DNA from 4 places in the Erwinia wuhanensis genome. Region 3 is predicted to be linked to each of the others. Evidence: predicted binding sites of a transcription regulator. Region 3 holds the regulator's gene; each other region holds the start of a gene.
What was found. The regulator CRP, encoded in region 3, controls carbon source genes, mostly activating them, when cyclic AMP is high. The targets are predictions, from matches to a motif close to ATGTGANNNNNNTCACAT.
Positions count from the first base shown of each region.

Region 1: epd (erythrose-4-phosphate dehydrogenase) is a predicted target of CRP. The motif match lies at 1,679-1,696, and genes of this name have one in related genera.
Region 2: QZH36_RS18660 (nucleoside-specific channel-forming protein Tsx) is a predicted target of CRP. The motif match lies at 1,553-1,570, and genes of this name have one in related genera.
Region 4: QZH36_RS14105 (sugar transporter) is a predicted target of CRP. The motif match lies at 1,436-1,453, and genes of this name have one in related genera.

Region 1 is NZ_JAUJUH010000003.1:394,430-397,639, reverse strand. Features, by position in the region: gene pgk (phosphoglycerate kinase) at 1-409, opposite strand, end outside; gene epd (erythrose-4-phosphate dehydrogenase) at 432-1,478, opposite strand; gene QZH36_RS09565 (bactofilin family protein) at 1,964-2,701, shown strand; gene tkt (transketolase) at 2,800-3,210, opposite strand, start outside.
Region 2 is NZ_JAUJUH010000008.1:227,331-230,540, forward strand. Features, by position in the region: gene QZH36_RS18655 (dihydrodipicolinate synthase family protein) at 261-1,145, shown strand; gene QZH36_RS18660 (nucleoside-specific channel-forming protein Tsx) at 1,770-2,636, shown strand; gene speG (spermidine N1-acetyltransferase) at 2,758-3,210, shown strand, end outside.
Region 3 is NZ_JAUJUH010000009.1:50,300-53,509, reverse strand. Features, by position in the region: gene QZH36_RS19165 (YccS/YhfK family putative transporter) at 1-1,387, opposite strand, end outside; gene crp (cAMP-activated global transcriptional regulator CRP) at 1,446-2,078, opposite strand; gene QZH36_RS19155 (OsmC family protein) at 2,384-2,788, shown strand; gene QZH36_RS19150 (phosphoribulokinase) at 2,781-3,210, opposite strand, start outside.
Region 4 is NZ_JAUJUH010000005.1:271,381-274,590, reverse strand. Features, by position in the region: gene QZH36_RS14110 (acyltransferase family protein) at 1-63, shown strand, start outside; gene QZH36_RS14105 (sugar transporter) at 150-1,361, opposite strand; gene QZH36_RS14100 (macrolide family glycosyltransferase) at 1,831-3,021, opposite strand; partial or broken gene QZH36_RS14095 (IS3 family transposase) at 3,207-3,210, shown strand, end outside.

The sequences.
Region 1 (3,210 bases), on a different contig from region 3:
CGTAAACGTCGCACAGCGCGGCATATTTTTTCGCCAGCGCCTCGTCATCTTTCTTTTCGCCTTTGTTAAAACGAACGTTTTCCAGCACTACCAGCTCGCCCTCGGCGATATCAACGCCTTCCAGGTAGTCTTTTTCCAGACGAACCGGAGAAGAAAGTTTTTCTTTCAGGTAGTTAACCACTGGCAGCAGGGAGAACTCTTCGTTGTACTCGCCTTCGGTCGGGCGGCCCAGGTGAGAAGTGACCATCACTTTCGCACCCTGTTTCAGCGCGGCTTCAATGGTTGGCAGTGAAGCACGGATACGTGCGTCAGAGGTGACTTTGCCCTCTTTAACCGGCACGTTTAAATCAGAACGAATCAGTACGCGTTTCCCGGCAAGATCCAAATCGGTCATTTTAATTACTGACATGGTGAGTCCTCTCGTTGATTCTCTAAATTTTAAAGGCGCAGTCCGCGCCCTGGCTGAAACCGCTGGCGGCCATGGCTAACGTCGTGTCGAGCATTCGGTTAGCAAAGCCCCATTCGTTGTCGCACCAGACCAGCGTTTTGATCAGGTGCTGTCCGCTGACCCGCGTTTGCGTGCCGTCCACAATGGCACTGTGCGGATCGTGGTTAAAATCAATGGAGACTAACGGTAGTTCCGTATAGTCAACTATACCACTAAATGCTTTTTCTGATGCGTTTCGCAGCAGCGCGTTCACCTCGCAGGCCTTTACCGGCGTGCGGACGCTGACGCTTAAATCAATGGCGGTCACGTTGATTGTCGGTACACGCACGGCGATCGCTTCGAAACGGTCATTGAATTTCGGAAAAATACGCGCGATACCCGCAGCAAGGCGAGTATCGACCGGAATTATCGACTGGCTGGCTGCGCGAGTACGGCGCAAATCAGTATGGTAAGCGTCAATAACCTGCTGATCGTGCATGGCGGAATGGATGGTGGTGACCGTTCCCGACTCAATGCCGAAAGCATCATCCAGTAACTTAATCACAGGAATAATACAGTTAGTGGTGCAGGAGGCGTTAGAGACGATCAGGTCGCTGGCCTTTAGCGCTTTTTCATTGACGCCGTAAACCACGGTAGCGTCAAGATCGTTGCCGCCCGGATGGGAAAACAGGACTTTTTTCGCCCCGGCGGCAAGGTGCGCTTCGCCGTCTTCGCGGCTGCCCCAGACGCCGGTGCAGTCCAGCACCACATCCACGTTCAGCTCCTTCCAGGGGAGATCGGCGATAGCGGCCCGATGCAGAATGCGCACAGGATCTTCGCCTATCCACAGCAGATCCCGCTCCTGACGAACGTCCCATGCAAAACGGCCATGACTGGTGTCATATTTCAGCAGATGCGCCATGCCGGCGGCTTCCGCCAGCTCATTAACCGCCACGACGGTAATCTCCGCGCGGCGTCCGGTTTCATAAAGCGCGCGCAGCACGTTGCGTCCAATGCGTCCAAAACCGTTGATGGCAATACGAACCGTCATATCACTCCTGCATCCAAATTCTGTGCAAAACCGGAGCGTTAGCCTGAGCCAGGCGTTCCCGTTTGTACAGGGAATTTTTGCGTTACCGGGCCGTTTTTCCAACGGAAAGAGGTCAGTGCCAATGCTTGTTGAAACGGTTCAGCTACAATAAAGACAATGCGGAATAATTGGAATGCGCCAGATCAATCCACAGTTTAAAAATCTGACCTGCATCACATTTAGATAAGGTTCTGTATAAAAAACAGGCCAACAACGCTCAACAAAGTAGTAAAGTAACTTTTACTGATATTTACTTTCAAGTAACCAGTTAGCGACACGATCAACGGAATTTTCTTACTTTTGCAGGTAAATATCAGAATTTTCTCTCTGACAACCGTTTCCAGGAAGGAGACGCCCACAGCAGAGCGCCGGTAAAAGCGCGGCTGGCTGTAGCGAGATCGGGAAAGATCTGGCGTCCACTCTCTGGTCACTAACCGTGCCGGAATATGAATTACAACTTGCTTTGGTATCTCTGGATTATCTGGGCTTCAGCGCTGCTCGTCTATTCCCTTAGCTGGGCGACAACGCTGTTGCTGATCCGCCAGCATCGGGGACTGTTAATGGCCGCAGCCTCCGCCATTTTTACCTGGTTTGCCTTCAGGAAATTCACGTTAAATAAGGAAATAGCGATGTTCAAACGTAAAGAGAATCCCCGTCAACCCAGCGCTCCGCTGAATTACACTTCGCCCGTGCCGCCCTCTTCCGCTTCGCTAATGGACAGCGAATTTGAAGAAAGCGTCTCTGCCGCAACCGTCGTCAGCGTCGCCAGCGCGCCTGCCACAGGCACCACCACCATCCCGGATACCTGCACCATCGTAGGTGAAATCAGCGCCGCAGGCGATATTCATATCACCGGCAGCGTTAACGGTAAGGTGAATTCAGAAAAAACCGTTTTTGTGCAGAAAGATGGGCGGGTCGAAGGGGAAATCTGGGCGCAGCGCACCGAAATCAGCGGCGAGCTGAAAGGATTATGCTGTAGTCGGGAGGTGGCCATTAACGCCAACGGATTTATGGATGGCACCATCGAGTGCGAATCGCTTTCGATCAACCAGCAGGGTAAATTTTATGGCCAGTCCAAGCCTTATAAGACGGAAAGAGAGCCGGAAAGCAACGTGGTGAAAAGCTTTGCGGAGCCGGTGATACCGCCCAGCCAGGATTTCCATTTGCGGGACACCGCGCAGTAGGTAAAAAGGTTCGCCTGTTTGCACAGGCGAACCGGATTTATTACGGCTTTAGCGATTGCCAGGAAGGTTCACCTGCTTGCACAGGCGAACCCGGTTTATTACAGCAGCTCTTTCGCTTTAGCGACCACGTTGTCTACGGTGAAGCCGAAGATTTCAAACAGCTTCTCGGCCGGTGCCGACTCGCCAAAGGTGGTCATGCCAACCACCGCGCCATGCAGGCCGGTGTATTTGAACCAGTAATCGGCGATACCGGCTTCAATCGCCACGCGCGCGCCAACCGCTTTCGGCAGTACGGCTTCACGGTAGGCCGCATCCTGCCTGTCGAAAGCATCGGTAGACGGCATGGACACCACGCGCGCCTTACGCCCTTCCGCGCTCAGCTTCTCGTAAGCACCAACCGCCAGCTCCACTTCAGAACCGGTCGCAATCAGGATCACTTCCGGCGTGCCGTCGCAATCTTTCAGGATATAGGCGCCGCGAGCCACGTTAGCCAGCTGCTCGGCGCTGCG
Region 2 (3,210 bases), on a different contig from region 3:
AAGGCCGCTGAAAATCACGGCGGTATATTCACTTAGCGGACGGCTGTGCGGCTGTTTCATAGTGTTCTCCTCAGGTTGGTGAGAAGAGTTTCCCGCAGGAATATTAAGGCAACATTAAGGGCGCGCTAAACGGCGGAAAAATGTTGCTTTCGAGCTGGCGGAACCCGCGGGAAAATGCCCGTTGCGGTTTGCCCTCTTATACCGAAATCCTTCTGGTGCTACGCTGCGTGTTTATCCGTCACGCTATTAAGGAAACCTCTATGTTTACCGGTCTCAGCGCGTTCCCTTTAACGCCAATGAATGAAACAGAAATTGATGAGCGCGCTTTTCGCGGTTTGATCCAGCGACTGGCGGCAGCCGGAGTGACGTCGCTTGGCGTGTTGGGTTCGACGGGCAACTACGCTTATCTGACGCGTGAGGAGAGAAAGCGTGTGGTTTCGCTGGCCGTCGAGGAAGCGGGAAAGGTGCCGGTGATGGTGGGCATTGGCGCGCTGCGGACGCGTCAGGTGCTGGAACTGGCCGAAGATGCGCAGCAGGCCGGTGCGAAAGCGCTGCTGCTGGCACCAGTTTCCTACCAGAAGCTGCGGGAAGAAGAGGTGTTTCAGCTGTATCCAAGCGTTAACGACGCTATTTCCGTGCCGCTGTGCCTGTATGACAATCCCGGCACCACGCAATTTACCTTCAGCGATGAGCTGTATGGTCGACTCGCCGGGCTTTCCAGGCTCGCCGCTATTAAAATTCCCGGCGTGCCGGACGATGCCGCCCAGGCAAAAGCGCGGATAGACCGTCTGCGCCAGCTATTGCCGGACAAAATAGCCATTGGCGTCAGCGGCGACGCGCTGGCCGCGCGAGGCCTGAATGCGGGCGGCGAGCTGTGGTTTTCCGTGCTGGGCGGCCTGTTTCCGCAGGTTTGCCAGCGGATTATCCGGCTGAGCGCCGCGGGTCAGCAGCTGGAGGCGCAAAACCTTTCCGATCGGCTGGCCCCGCTCTGGGCGCTGTTTGCAAAATATGGCAGTTTGCGGGTTGTCGCCGCGCTGGCCGCCAGGCTGGGCCTGACGGAAGCGGTTAATCTGCCGCAGCCACTGGCGTCAATTGACCGTGAGGATGCCGGGCGGCTGGAGGCTGTTCTGCCCCTGCTGGAGTGAAAGGCTCCAGCAGCTATCTGCCCCGCTGGAGTAAAAGGCCACAGTAGTAGCAATCATCTGCTGCTGTTGGATTGAAAGGCCAAAGCGGCGGTAATTATCTGCCGCTGCCGGACTGCCAAACCAAAGCGGCGGTAATTATCCGCCGCCGTACTGCCAGCCAGGATGGCGTGAAACAGGGGCGGCCGTTACCTGCCGCCTGACAACTTCGCTCTCTTTACATGGCTAAAAAATGCGCAAAAACCTGCCCTTTATATAAGATCATCTTATAACACAACCTCATAACATTTACCCCGCACCGCTTTCTTTTTCTCAGCATTCCCCCTTACTTCAACAGGCAAACGTTTACCTGGAGACAAACAGGCTTTTTCGGCGCAGACAAGCAACAGCCCGCTTAAGTTCCGTCCTTTGCGTGATCTACATCACACTTTAATTAAAGTGAAATGAAACAGAGTTTGACAACTGTGAGCGATATCTATTTCCTTAAGCGCGGATGACGGCACACTTTTCCGGCATTTATACGGGCGCTTTCGGCACTGAAACCGCCTTCCTGTTCCGTTCCGGATAACGACAGATAAGACCATCGCGCGGGCTGCAGAAAATGGTCGATAAGCATGTGGTAATATAATGAAATATAAATCTCTGATGGCTGGCGCAGTGATGGCGCTTTCATACAGCACCGCTTCTTTTGCTGCCCCCGAGCAGCCGCAGTACGTTTCCGACTGGTGGCACCAGAGCGTTAACGTGGTAGGCAGCTATCACACCCGGTTCGGGCCGCAGTTTAACAACGACGTTTATCTGGAATATGAAGCCTTCGCCAAAAAAGACTGGTTTGATTTTTACGGCTACCTGGATCTGACCAACTTCTTCGGTGCCGGTAACTCCAACGCCAACGGCATTTTCGACCACGGCTCGCCGATGTTTATGGAGATCGAACCGCGCTTCTCCATCGACAAACTGACCAATACCGATCTGAGCATCGGGCCGGTGAAAGAGTGGTATTTCGCCAACAACTATATCTACGATATGGGCCGTAACAGCGACAACCGTCAGAACACCTGGTACATGGGCCTGGGCACCGATATCGATACCCACACGCCGGTCAACCTGTCGCTGAACGTGTACGCTAAATACCAGTGGGAGAACTACGGTGCCGCTAACGAAAACAGCTGGGACGGCTATCGCTTTAAGGTGAAATACTTTGTGCCGCTGACTTCGCTGTGGGGCGGCAACCTGAGCTATATCGGCTTTACCAACTTTGACTGGGGTTCCGATCTGCGCGACAAGAGCGATGCTTCACGCACCAGCAACTCCATCGCTTCCAGCCACGTGCTGTCGCTGGTTTACGATCACTGGCACTACTCCGTGGTGGCGCGTTATTTCCACAACGGCGGCCAGTGGGCAGATGGCCAGGAGCTGAACTTCGGCACGGGTAATTTTGAAGTGAAATCCACCGGCTGGGGCTACTATCTGGTGGCCGGCTACAACTTCTGATCCGCAACGCTTCCTCAACCGCCAGCCCTTTGCGCGCTGGCGGTGCTGTTTTCCCGCTTTTTCCCGCCCGCTGCACGCCCTATACTGCTTGCCCTGGTGCCTCAGTAACAAAGGATGATGTATGCCTGCTTTATCGGCCGAGCAATCGGTAAAATTACGTCCGCTGGAACGCGAAGATCTGCATTTTGTCCACCAGCTGGATAATAACGCCAGCGTGATGCGCTACTGGTTTGAAGAACCTTATGAGGCGTTTGTCGAGCTGTCCGATCTCTATGACAAGCACATTCACGATCAGAGCGAACGGCGTTTCGTGGTGGAGTATGCGGAAGATAAAGTGGGCCTGGTGGAGCTGGTCGAAATCAACCATATTCACCGTCGCGCGGAGTTTCAGATTATTATCGCGCCCGGCCATCAGGGCAAAGGCCTTGCCAGCAAGGCCGCGCTGCTGGCCATGGAGTACGGTTTCTCCGTTCTCAATCTCTACAAGCTTTATTTAATCGTCGATAAAGAGAATAAAAAGGCTATCCACATCTACACCAAGCTGGGATTTGAAATTGAAGGCGAGCTGATCCAC
Region 3 (3,210 bases):
CGATCGTCGCCAGGCCGTAATATTTGCGGATCACCAGATAGCCCGCCAGCGTCAGCGTCAGCATCACCAGCAGCACAGCCGATTCCGGCACCTGAAAGCGTAGCGTCAGCGCGGCCACCACCAGCCCGCCCAGCGTGCCCAGCGCACGGTGCTGAATGCGTACCCTGGTCGCGCTGTAGCCGTTCTGGCTGACAAACATCACCGTCATCAGCAGCCAGTAAGGCTTGGGCAGATTAAAGGAGAGCGCCAGGGTGCTGGCGAAAGCGAGCATAACCGCAAACCTGGCGGCGGTGCGCAGCGCGGCGGATTTCAGCGACAGATAGCTTCTGATGGCAGATAGCAGCGGCAGTCGTTTCTGACGATCCGCCATCAGATCGCGCTGGTAAAGCGGACGCTGGGTACGCAGCACGCGGGCGATACGGCTGAAATGCCAGGCGCAAAAGTTGCCGACCGGGTTGGCGGGATGCTGGCGGGCAATTTTTTCCAGCGCCTGCAGCTGTTTATCCATGCTGAAACGTGTCGGCAGACGGTGATAGAGAATATCGTCCGCCAGCTCGCGCAGCCTGGCCGCAATGGTCTGCGCGTTCCAGCGGATCACCGCCTCGGCATGGCTCTGCTCCACCAGTTTTTGCACCTCTTCCGGCTGATGCAGGCTGACGGCGATATGCTCCTGCAAATCCAGCGCAACCTGAAAAGCGCGGGTCAACCGCTTATGGTGATTATCGTTGCTGGCGGCCAGCATGTGCATTTGCTGATAGCAGGTATTGATAAGGTCGACCGCTTTTTGCTGGCGAGCCAGCAGCGGCGGCAGCGTTTTTTCCGGGTCGGCAAGCTGCGTCAGCAGGCTGTATTTGGCCTCGCAGTAGCCGGCCAGCTCGCGATAAAGCAGGCTGAGCGTTTCCCGCATCGGCTGCTCTTTCCACAGCCAGAACCAGAACCAGTTAAAGAGGCCGTACCAGACCGTGCCCAGGATATAAAGCGACGGCGGCTGCCAGATGGGCATCCGACCGGCCAGGCTCAGGGTAAAGATGCCGGCAATCAGCGCGCCGGGCAGCAGTCTGCCATGCAGCGGGCTGATTTCGCCGGTCACGCCCAGCAGCATGGCCATGGAAAACAGGATAATGGGCAGGGGAACGGCATAGTCGCCAAGATACTGCACCAGAAAGCTGCTGAAGGCGAAAAGGCCGCCGCCGATCAGCAGACGTTTAAAGAAGCGTTTATGGGGCGTATCCAGACCGGCGATATTGCAGCAGGCCGGCACCAGCGAGAACAGCAGGCCGTTTTGCAAATTGCCCAGCAGCCAGCCGACGGCGACGGGCAGGCAAAGCACCAGCGTCTGCCGCAGGGCGTAGTTAACTTCGGGATGGTAGATGAGTCGGCGCCACATTGCTTTGTACCCGCTGAAAAGGCGCAACGAAGGCATTGCGCCATGCAATCAGAGCGGTTTAGCGTGTACCGTAGACCACGATGGTTTTACCGTGTGCGGAGATCAGATTCTGATCTTCCAGCATCTTCAGAATACGGCCGACGGTTTCGCGCGAGCAGCCGACGATCTGGCCAATCTCCTGGCGGGTAATTTTGATCTGCATCCCATCCGGGTGGGTCATAGCGTCCGGCTGTTTGGCCAGATTCAATAGCGTTTGCGCGATGCGACCTGTCACATCGAGGAAAGCTAAATTGCCCACTTTCTCGGAGGTAACCTGCAGGCGGCGCGCCATCTGTGAAGAGAGACGCATCAGGATATCCGGGTTGACCTGGATCAGCTGGCGAAACTTCTTATAGGAGATTTCCGCCACTTCACAGGCCGTTTTTGCCCGCACCCATGCGCTGCGCTCCTGGCCTTCTTCAAACAGGCCAAGCTCGCCGATAAAATCGCCCTGGTTAAGGTAAGACAGGATCATCTCTTTACCTTCTTCATCCTTGATGAGCACCGCTACCGCGCCTTTGACGATGTAGTAAAGGGTTTCTGCTTTCTCACCCTGGTGGATCAGCGTGCTTTTGGATGGATACTTATGAATATGGCAATGTGACAGGAACCATTCAAGTGTCGGGTCTGTTTGCGGTTTGCCGAGAACCATTCGCTGTTATCCTCTGTTGTTATCGTGCCTAAATACAGGGGCAGAGTTCCCTGACAGGCGTTGAAATAGTCAAGCGCTTCCCATGCAGGAAAGTTATTCGGCTCTCTGTTGAGTGCCGGGCTCGTTATGTCGTCCCGTTTCGTCTGGTCTGTAGAGTACTGACGAAATACAGCCTTGTTTGTAGCACAGCTTTGCATGGGTGTCTTCTGTTGTCTCGCTTCAGCATAGCGGGAAATCTGCCGCGCTGCTGTTTTAGTTGCCTTAAGCCGACCGCGGCTTAACTAAATGAATTAGAGGAGTTTGTTATGCAAGCGAGCGTCAAATGGGTGGAAGGGCTGACCTTTTTGGGAGGATCCTCATCGGGCCATCAGATCGTGATGGACGGCAACGCGGGCGATAAAGCGCCCAGCCCGATGGAAATGCTGCTGATGGCGGCAGGCGGCTGTAGCGCGGCGGAAGTGGTTGCCATTCTGCAAAAAGGGCGTTTCACGGTAGAGAACTGCGAGGTGAAGCTGACGTCAACCCGGCGCGAGAAACCGCCGCGTCTGTTTACCCGCATCAACCTGCATTTTATTGTCAGCGGCAGCGGGCTGACGGATAAGGCGCTGGCGCGCGCGGTCAGCCTTGCGGTCGGGAAATATTGCCCGGTCGCGCTGATGCTGGGTAAGGGCGTGACCCTTACCCATAGCCATGAGATGGGCGTTACTTGATAGCTTTGCCTTCCATCAGGCGCTTGACCAGCGGCCCCATAATCAGCTCCATTGCCAGGCCCATTTTGCCGCCCGGCACCACCAGCGTGTTGATATGGGAGATAAAAGAGCCTTGCAGCATCGCCAGCAGATAGGGGAAGTCAATCTGTTCCAGCGCCTGGAAATGGATAACCACAAAGCTCTCGTCAAGCGAAGGAATGCCGCGCGCGGCAAAAGGGTTGGACGTATCCACGGTAGGGACACGCTGGAAGTTAATATGGGTGCGGGAAAATTGTGGCGTAATGAAGTTAATATAATCGTCCATTGAGCGCACCACGGAATCCATCACCGCCTCGCGTGAATGACCGCGTTCGCTGGTATCGCGGATCATTTTTTGGATCCACTCCAGGTTGACGATAGGCACCACGCCCACCAGCAGATCT
Region 4 (3,210 bases), on a different contig from region 3:
AGAGATACGCTGAGGAACCTTATTCTGTTCCGAGGGAAAAAGAAGGCACTGCCCAACGGCTAAGCGCGAACGGGCAGGGCGGTTGCTGGCAGAGAGGGCACAGCGGCCGTAAAGCCGTAAAAAAGGGCGCAGATGACTGCGCCCTGAGTTTATTTCACTTCGGTAATCACGCTGCCTTCATGGGTGGACGGCTGCTCTTTTGTCTTGCGGAAGAGCGCCACCGCCAGCACCAGCGCCGCGACGGCAGGTATAGCGCCGATATAGCCCACCGAGGACATGGAAAGATCCAGGCTAACCTTATTGCCCAGCAGCGCGCCCGCGCCGATGCCAATATTGAAAATACCGGAGAACATCGCCATAGCAACATCGGTGGCGTCCGGTGCCAGCGTCAGCACTTTCATCTGCATCCCCATGCCGATCATCATAAAGGCCATGCCCCAGAACAGCCCCAGCACAATCAGACCGGCCTTGCTGGCCGCTACCGACGCCAGCAGCAGCAGGCAGATCGACAGCAGTGCGATAGAGCCGGTAAGCAGCGGCGACAGGCGTTTTTCGCCGCTCTTGCCAAAAATAATGCTGCCGGTAATGCCCGCAATGCCGAAAATCAGCAGCAGAAGCGTGGCGAAGCTTTGGTCAAATCCGGCTACTTTCTCGACAAAAGGTTCAATGTAGGTAAACGCGGTAAAGTGCGCGGTCACCACGGCGACGGCCAGCACGTAAAGGCCTACCAGCGCAGGGCGGCGCAGCAGATCCGGCAGGCTTTTCAGCGAGCCGGTATGCTCCGACGGCACGCGCGGCATAATTTTTAAAATCAGACCCAGCAGCACTAAAGCTCCGACGCCAATGGCCAGGAAGGTGCTGCGCCAGCCGAATGCCTGACCGATAATTCTGCCCAACGGCAGGCCCAGCACGGAAGCCAGCGCGGTAGCGGTCGCAATCAGGCTCAGCGCCTGCGCTCTTTTACCCGGCGGGGCCAGCCTGACCGCCAGCGATGCGGTAATAGACCAGAACAGCGCATGGGCCAGCGCTACGCCCGCGCGGCTCAGCAGCAGCACGTCGAAGCTCCAGGCGAAAAAGGCCAGCACATGGCTAAAGGTAAACAGGCCAAAGATCGCAATCAGCAGCACGCGCCGATCGGTATTGCTGGTCATCAGCATCAGTGGCAGCGACATTAGCGCCACAATCCACGCATAGATGGTCAGCATAATGCCCGCCTGCGCCGATTCCATGCCGAAGCTATGGCCGATATCGGACAGCAGGCCGACAGGCATATATTCCGTGGTATTAAAGATAAACGCAGCAACAGCCAAAGCCAGAACGCGTGACCAGGCAACTTTGCGTGAAACGGTAACGGTGTTCATATCAGTCATAGGCTTCTGCTCCGCAAAACTCAAAACGCGTCATTCTAGAGCCGGCCGCATAAAATTCAATCCGAAAGTGATCGTCATCACACTTTTTACATAGTTTGAAGGTTTAGAAAAGGCTATATCCTGCTACGACGTCGCTGGCCAACAGACCTGGGGAGTTATTTGCGGGCAGGCAGCAGCATGCGGTCAGGCGTAGATGTTCAGCAAAGGAGGAAACAGATAAGCATAAAGAGAGGCGCTAACGGGGGGGCCGAGGACAGTCTTGGTTACGCTGCGTTTACCACCTCGTTGATATCAGCCGCACGCTTTTGGCTTTTCCCTTCTGGTCATTTTCAGCCCCTGAATGCATTTGCGATAAAATAGCCCTGTGAGGGGCTTTGATCTATCTTTAAAAGCCTGACGTCTGCCCATCAGTTCAGGCCCTCACACCGTTGCGGGCCATCACCAGCGGTTTAAAAGCCAGTCAGGCGGCGTGTTGACCTGCTGCCATGATCCGATCGAACACGTCTACGGCAGCGCTGGCACCGCCTGCCTGAGAGATTTCTTGCTGTAAGACGGCCAGGTTTCTCTGACAGGCCGGATCGGCGCTTATCTCCTGCGATGCCATAAGCAGACTGGCTGCAGAAAGGGTTTCCCGAGGCAAATATTTTCCTATGCCCAGCGCCTGAATCCGCCGGGCATTGAGGCGTTGTTCGGCCTGCTGCGGTACGGCTATCATCGGCACCCCGAAATAAACGGCCTCCATCAGGCTGTTCATTCCGGCATGGGTGATAAACAGGCTTGCCGCCTGTAGCACATCAAGCTGGGGTATCTGACGGTGAATTTCAATATTGGCGGGCAGCTCTCCCAGCTGGGCAGAATCGACATAGCGGCCAATAGCCATTACGACATGCCACTCGCTATTGGTGAAAGCCTGAATGCAGGTGCGGAAAAAGGCGGTCTGATGCGTATAAACCGAACCCAGCGAGATGACGACAACCGGCCGTCCTGCTGTTTTTAGTCGCCAGCCAGGCTGCGCGGCCAGTGGCCTGATTTCGGGCCCGACAAAGGTTACGCCAGGGGGAATAGTGTCTGGTTTTTCCTGAAAAGAGCGCGGAATAAAGGCAATGGCAGTATCGCGGGCAGCCAGGATGGCACGAAGATCCACGTTCAAATTATTGTCGTGCAGCATTTTTTCCAGAATCGGTATGCAGGGCCACTCTTCGCCCGACAGGCCCAGCCACTCCTCGGACTGCCCCTGATAGCTGACGTGGGTAGGATTAAGGCTGATGGCCGGAACTTGCCAAAGATGGGCGAATATCTTGCCCAGCCAGCTAAGCGGGCCGTAGGCGATAATGTCGGGCCGGTCGTTCTCAAAGGCCGCCAGCAAAGGGCGACAGGTCGCCTGTGCTTCCCGTGCCAGCTCGCGGACAACGTAGCCCATCTCCTCTGGTCGTGGCTTCTCTTTGGTAAAAGTGGGTTCAAACAGAACCGGCGTGGCGCCGCAGGAAGCGACAAGAGAGGAAAACTCTGGCGAGGTGGTATAGCTGACCCTGTAGCCCCGCGCGACCAGTGCCTTGACCAGCCCCAGGGTCGGGTTGACGTGTCCTTGTTCAGCGCAGTTAAAAATGGCCACGTGCCGTTGGGTATTCTTGCCGCTTATATTCACCGTCATAGTCAGTTTTCCTGAAAGAATGAGAGTTAAAACCGCTTTAGTTTTCCCTGTGCCCGGCCACTGTTGTAACCGCCCGTATAGCTGGCCATTGCTATCAGTCACGTTGGCTCAGGGATTCTCAAAGATATCATTCAGTTAATGAAATTAATATGTCAGGATTTTCTCATAACAAAGAGCGCCGCCGGGCTA